DNA from 3 places in the Flaviflexus ciconiae genome. Region 1 is predicted to be linked to each of the others. Evidence: riboswitches for the same ligand, from Rfam matches in the RefSeq annotation. Region 1 holds a riboswitch; each other region holds the start of a gene.
What was found. A riboswitch is a leader RNA that binds a small molecule or an ion and turns the genes downstream of it on or off. The one in region 1 is predicted to bind S-adenosylmethionine.
Positions count from the first base shown of each region.

Region 2: linked by a shared signal. The riboswitch ahead of EJ997_RS11705 (hypothetical protein) and the one ahead of EJ997_RS04985 (hypothetical protein) in region 1 are both predicted to bind S-adenosylmethionine.
Region 3: linked by a shared signal. The riboswitch ahead of EJ997_RS11585 (hypothetical protein) and the one ahead of EJ997_RS04985 (hypothetical protein) in region 1 are both predicted to bind S-adenosylmethionine.

Region 1 covers NZ_CP034593.1:1,107,735-1,109,995, forward strand. The annotation lists gene EJ997_RS04985 (hypothetical protein) at 118-1,017, opposite strand; SAM riboswitch class IV at 1,271-1,373, opposite strand; gene EJ997_RS04990 (MusI family membrane protein) at 2,142-2,261, opposite strand, start outside.
Region 2 covers NZ_CP034593.1:2,609,267-2,611,527, forward strand. The annotation lists gene EJ997_RS14165 (LacI family DNA-binding transcriptional regulator) at 1-301, opposite strand, end outside; SAM riboswitch class IV at 807-922, shown strand; gene EJ997_RS11705 (hypothetical protein) at 936-1,379, shown strand; gene EJ997_RS11710 (inositol monophosphatase family protein) at 1,804-2,261, opposite strand, start outside.
Region 3 covers NZ_CP034593.1:2,587,039-2,589,299, forward strand. The annotation lists gene EJ997_RS11575 (hypothetical protein) at 1-343, shown strand, start outside; SAM riboswitch class IV at 566-681, shown strand; gene EJ997_RS11580 (hypothetical protein) at 696-1,097, shown strand; SAM riboswitch class IV at 1,240-1,355, shown strand; gene EJ997_RS11585 (hypothetical protein) at 1,366-1,785, shown strand; gene EJ997_RS11590 (hypothetical protein) at 2,018-2,261, shown strand, end outside.

The DNA of each region.
Region 1 (2,261 bases):
CGTTCGAGGTTTCAGACACAGAGCCCTCAAGCCTCGCGCAACCAGGCTTCCCGAGCTAATGCTCGGTTTTCCAGACCTTTATTCCGTGTTCTATGCCTATTCGAGGAAAGCTTTGCCTTAGGCAGCGGCCTCGGCTTCGCGGCGTGCGTGCAGAAGAGGAAGAACGCCGCAGACAGTGGACGCGAGATCGGTGGGGAGGGAACCCGGGAGGATCGTGAATGCATCGCCGGCACCAAGGGCCAGCCAGGATTCTACGTGGTCGGCAACGTCGTGGACGGTACCGAGAACACGTGCCGAGCCTTCTGCGTAGCGATCGGCACCTATGGCGGAGATAAGATTGCCGCGCTCCTCCGCATCCATCGTGCATGCCGAGACGATCATAAAGAGATCGCAGACAACCTGGAGGTCGTGCCCGGCTTCCAGTGCTGCGGAGCGCAAGGAGTAGCGGATCTCGCGCGCCGTGTGGGGATCCTGTTCGCGCAGGCGAACGGTATCAACAGCGGTACCGAGCTTAGTGAGATCAATCGACTGAGCAGTATCACCGGTCAGGGCAACCGTGACTGGAGTACCAGCATCCTGCGCACGGCGAACCAGATCGAGAGCGGCATCTAGTTCGCCGTGCGGGATGTGGATCTCGAGACCAACGCCCGTGTCCTTGACCAGGTCGAGGGCGGCGTTGCCGACCTCGTCGGCGGTGACGGAAGCAAAGATGGGGCCGGTAATCCGGGACGTGAGCTTCACGGCTGCGCGGATGGCATCGAGCCTGCAATCCCGCAGGTGCAGATCGGAGCGCAGCAGGAAGGAGGCTCCGAGGGTGATTCCTGCAAGACCATCGGTCAGTGCCGCTGAGCTCATGGAAGCCAGGCGGCCGAAGTTGCAGGTTTCTACCGGGAAGTCCTCACCGAAGTCGGTATCGGTGTCGAGCACTTCTGCACCGAGGGCAGACAGATCGATCGAGAGGGCGGGAACGCGGTAGCTGGAACGGGTTTGGTTTGATGAGGGCAGCTGGATAGTCATCGTAAATCCTAAAAGTGGTTTAGCAGAGTGCTCCGAATTGGAGCTGATGTGTGAAGGTGCGTAAGTGACGCTGGAGGGATAATGAGATTCCCAGGTGTAGATCGCGTTGGCCGGATCAGGCCATGGACTTATGCGTGCGCATATACATTCGATGAATTCGGTGCGTAGCCGATACTCGGACGGACTGCCCTGTCGTCTGGTAGATATTCGTGAATGTCATGCTATTTTCCTTCGTGCTTTCCCACCGCGAACGGTGCTTCGCTTGCCGATTGAGGCCTGGTCATCACCCGGGGCACCCCTCGCACGTGAGGGGTTGTCGACCAGCTAGCCGGGGCTCTTCGCTGGTTCTCTGGACCACGGCCAGAATAACACGGTCCCTAGTCCGCATGTCAAGACACCGCTGCCCATTACGTGAGATCAGGTAATCTCATGGCATTATTCGGTCAAATTTAGCGATTTGCAGCTACCGATCGGTAGCTTCCTGAAGAGCGACGACACCGCCCCCCAAACCGCAACCAAGCAGCCGCGGCATGCAACCATGGGAAGCTTGAGGACAATGACTATTCGGTGCAATAGCAGGCAAATGTCGCGGTCACTTTTCCTGGTTCTCAAGCATACAAGTATGTTCACTCAGTTGCGGAGAACCCAGAAGGCTCCCCAGTTCTCTGTGTCATACATGTTCGTTTTAGAGATGCCTGTCACACCCGACACGCATTGGGTTGGAACACATGGCATCTCGTCCCATGGGTGGACCTTTAGCAACCCAAATTCCGGAGGATGCTCGCCTGGCCGTGAACGGACAGGACTCAACTGGAAGCCTTGGCCAAGCCGGAGACCAGGGCAGGGCCCGTACCAGGATGGAGCCGGAGGTTTGTCCAGACCCGGTACCAGGGTGTAGCCACCCGTTAGAACGAACCCGGTGACAGAGTGTAAGCGGAGCTTAGACAAAGCGCGGAGCCACGGCAGCGCTGATGCTCAAGGCTGAACCGGGCGCCATGGGCCGAATCCGTGGCCGAGACCGATCCGGGAGCCGGTACTGCGTCGTATGCCAGTGCGGAGCCTGCGGTAAGGGTGGCACCAGCTTGCTCACACTGCTTCCCTGATACCTGCCCCTGATCCCTGGGCTACTCGTGGCTACCGTATGCCCTCAGTGGTGCGGCAAGGAGGATGTCGTGGAGGTAGAGGATGGCGGCGGGGAGGATGAGTAGGTTCGCGAAGACAAGGACGCCGAGGATGTCGGGGTT
Region 2 (2,261 bases), 1.3 Mb from region 1:
CTGTCTGAGTATCATGCGGATTCCCAATGTCGTTAAGAACAATTCCGATTGTGTGCGTAGAGGAACGTAGTGATCTCGCCCCGAAGTTTGGATGATAGTTTAGCTCCTTCATTGCCTGAAAGATCTTCGTACGATTTTCTTCCGAGACCCCGGGCTCTCCTCGGATCGCGCGAGAAGCGAGCCACTTTGATACCTGCGCTCGTTCCGCAACCGAGAGAATAGTTGGGCGAGCTCTCATTGGTGTGCCTTTCACGTAACAATTCGTAGGGGTAGGAGTGAAGTCGCGGGGCGGGCTGATCATTGATCAGAGACTTCTGTCAAAGGAGCGATGCGTTATGTTAACCGCTCTCCATTAATAGTGACAGATTCAAGTGAACGACTTGTGAACGTGATAGTGAAGCAAAAGAGGCCACTACCTTCGGGCAGAGTTGCGTTACAGGTTACGGGCATGAGGATCCGTGTGGCCATCAGCGGAATTCCATCGAACCAAGAAGGCTTCCTGCATGGGCTGGCGGGGTGGAACTAAGCGCTGATGCGATAACGTTGAAGTAGTCTGAATGAGGCCGTACAGGCGAGCACATCCACAGGCACTACGCCCTATTGGCACGCTACCGCGGCAGTGTCCCCCTCCGAAATACTGCGCGCCTTCCTGCTCCAGTCCACCGTTACAATCCTTCAACGCCTCCACGATTGAGAAGTGTTGCGATGGTCGACGACATGTACCTGCAGACGAGCAAACCAACTCATCAACGCGTAAATTGGGTTGACAGTTGTAAAGTTTGTGGACCGCTGTTAGGATCGCATCGGATCAAGAAGCTCGACGTTAAGCCTCTCAGCTTGTCGACTGGCAACCGCGTATCGCACACGGTGCTCCTGAGGGAAGATCTGCCCCCGAGCATAAGCACGGGTGGAACTAGCGATTTAAGGATATTCCCATGTTGGATGAAAATCCCCCTTCTGAGCAAGATGCTCAGCGCCGTTCGGAGAACAGCGAAGAAAAGACAGCGATGATCGTCACGTCCCCCAATGGCGCGAAGGTCGGTATCGCGCCTCTAGGTACTGGGTGCCGGAACTATTCCCCGGGCCACAGCATTCACTCCATCCACGCCCGGTTGGGTGGCCAGAGCCGGGACTGGGTGCAGGCGCGGGTCCTCATTGTCGAGGGTAACTACATTGAGTTTGTCACGGAGACAGGCACGTGGCGCCGATGGAACCACAACGCCTCGCTGCTACGAAGAATTGCCGAGGTGCCGGAACTCCTGCCTGGAGTTAAGGCGGAATGGTCCGAGCGCTATTATCTGCTCAAAGTTGAAGTGGATGGGGTGGGCTACCTGCTCTCGCTTGCCGAAAGTGATGAGAAAGCCTGCATGACCTGGTGACGACCGGAACGAAGGGCTGATCGGCAAACCTGCGCCCAGGCCCTTCGTTGGTGGAAACGTCAACTCGTAATGTAGCGGGTTTAGGGCCAGTATGCGGAACGCGAGCTATCCCAAGGGCATAGCGCTCCCGACCGTCCGCTCTGGCCCTAAACCCTCACCCATGCAGACTCTTCCTTATTGGAAGGCGGCAAAAAACCCATGACGGTTCACTGCGGCCTGTTGGTGTTGCTATTCCAAAACCAACGTGGGATCTCCCTGGCCTTCTTAGGTCCTTTATGCAGCTATCAAAGGCTGGATTACCCGGTGTTTCGAGGGATGCAACAGGGCGCCTCCGCTAGTTGCGACTACCGGTCTCCGGTGGTCATCCAGAGTGGCCCTCAAATGTATAGTTGGCGCCTACGAGATCCACCTTGAGCAAATGCAACTATCGCTGCCTGTTCTTGATCAGATCCTCACGCGCCTTAATGAGGGTGGGGAAGTCACCGCCGGGACCGTAGGCAATGTAGCCGGGGGCGAGGTGGTCGTGTCCCTGCTCCTCGGAGTAGCGAATGTCCTGGTAGGTTCCGCCGGCTTGGCGGATCACGAACATAGCGGCGGAAACATCCCAGGCGTTGACCGAGGCGCCAAAAGCTGAGTCTGTCCATCCTGCCGCTACGTGGCAGAGGCTGAGTGCTCCGGAACCGGTCCTGCGAACTGAAGAGAAGTCGGTGACCAAGGAATTGAACACTCCGAGTGCGAACTCGTCGCCATCAATTTCTAGATCTTTGGCCGTGGGGTATCCGGTGATAACTGTGGCTGCGCCCGCTGGGAGAGCGGGATTGGTTTTGAGGGTCTCACCATTGAGGTAGGCACCATTTGCATCCGCCGAGAACATGTTGTCTG
Region 3 (2,261 bases), 1.4 Mb from region 1:
TGTTGAGATCGATGAAGTGAATGAGGTTATTGCTTACCTCAGTGACTACGTCCGGGCGAATGATCTTCCCCAGAAGGTGGTCATCCTTCACCAGTTCCAGCTTCAGATGATCCGCGATCGGGACCAGCTCGATCTATCTCGATCTGAAGTTGCTCTGCTGATCCATGCAGATGGTCAGGGGAGCCAGGGGGCAAAAGCTGCTACCTGGCGGGCCCTCCACCAGGATGCTCCAGAAGGAATTGCGTGGGGGTGGAAGAACTTCATTGATGAAGATCTTCCCATGCTCACCCCGGAAGAGACCTATGCGGTGGAGCCGATGCCGGAGTTTGTGTCCTACCAGTAAGTGATGTCAAAAGCCTCGCGTGTTCCTATGAAACCCGCTGGAGCGTTGAGCTTTGCCGATAATGAGTTCTATTTTGACCCGCTGGTCTCCCCATTGATGGGAAGGCGGGAGCGCCCCCTCTGGTCCCTGTTGGTGGGCATTTTTCGTGGGTTGAATGAATCTTTGAAGTTGTTAATTCGATTAACGCTTGACAGGGTGCTCGGGGTGTGTAACTTAGAGCTAGATCGAGAAGTTCGACGCTAAGCCCCTCGGCTAGTCGACTAGCAACCGCGTTTCGTGCACGGTGCTCCCGAAGGAAGATCGGCCCCCGAGCAAAAGCTCGGGAGGAAGTATGCGATATAGGAAAATTCTTATGAACCCCATGGACGATGCGCCGGATGCGCACGAATACATTTTCATCGAAGGCCCAGACGTCACTGTGGAAGACTGCAGTAAATACAAGTCTGGTCACGGTGTCCATTTCATCCAGGTCCGGCTTGCCTCTGAGGAGCGGAGAGTCGCGGCCGAAGTGACCGCGGTAGATGGTCATTACATCGACTTCAGAACAGAAGCAGGCACCCAGCGCCGCTGGAACCACGACCCCCAGCGCCTGCTCAAAGTGCAGGAGATAGCTGCCCGGGACCCCGAGGCGAGGACTGTCTGGTCGGAAAGATACCACCTCCTGACCGTGTACTCGGAAGAGCCCAGCGGGTCTGTTGTCGGAACTCCAGTCACGCTTGCGCCGAGCCCAACGGACTGCGGCTACAGCCTGTAAGCCGCTGCCGAGGGCAGCCGAATCGCAGTGTGTTCTGACCATTGAAATCAGCTGTTTCAGCTGAGCTCTCGAGGTCGAAACACGGGTCGGGTAGAAAAGCAGAATATTTCTGTCCGACCCGTGGGCCCATAATAGAAGTATCGATCGAGAAGTTCGACGTGAAGCCCCTTGGCTTGTCGACTGGCAACCGCGTATCGCACACGGTGCCTCCAAGGGAAGATCGGCCCCTGGGTAAAAGCCCAGGCGGAAGCTAGCGACAAAGGACATCATGAACGACAACAAGCGCCGTGAGGCGCATCCTCCGGCGGACAAGAAGCACAGATTCACCGAGGTCTACTCCGGTAGCTCATGCCGGTCCAGCAAGAGCGGCCACTATCTTTCAGCTGAAGACTACGAAGCAGCGGACCAGGATACCTGGGAAACCGTTATCCTCACCGGTACCCATGGGAAGTTCATTCACATCATCTCGGGCGAAGGCTCGGGGCGGGTATGGACTCACTCCCGTTTCCTGGTGACCGCGATCCGCCTTCTGCACTCTGAAGGTGGAACCGTTGAACTGCACGAATCGAAGGGAATCCTACGAGCGACGAATGGCCTGATAAGAGCGATCACCAGAGTGGCAGCGGAGGTCACTCCATGCGAGTACTCGAGGCCTGAGCTGCCAAAACCTCTACCCCGAAGCATCTAACCTTCATCAACCTCGAATCAGTGCGGGAAGCATTTAGCTCCCCGCACTGATTCATCTCTTTCACCGCGACAGCGGTGTCTTCTCAGCGGTGCAGCCACGAGGCTGCGCCGCTTCTTCGCACTCAGTGCCACAGGATTTGACCGAAATTCAATCACCCATCGTGGGGCACTGCCTGGCTCAGGTCGGGCCCCACTCGATTGCCCTGGCGGGGCTAGATACGGATAGGACAGATATGTTCGAGCACGAACACCAGGCCATGCGCTTTTCCAAGAAGACTTTTGAATGGAGCGAAATCCTTGTTTTTGACAGTGTCGAGAAGGCCTTCTGTCAGCATGGCCGCCCGCATGTCACCAAGGTTGAAGATGCTAGGGCGGCGCTTCACGGCAGGTGGGATGAGGTTATCGTTGCTGGCGTTGATGCTCCCTATGTCAATTTTGTGACGAGTGAGGGCCTGATGCGGATGTGGGCGCATGAGC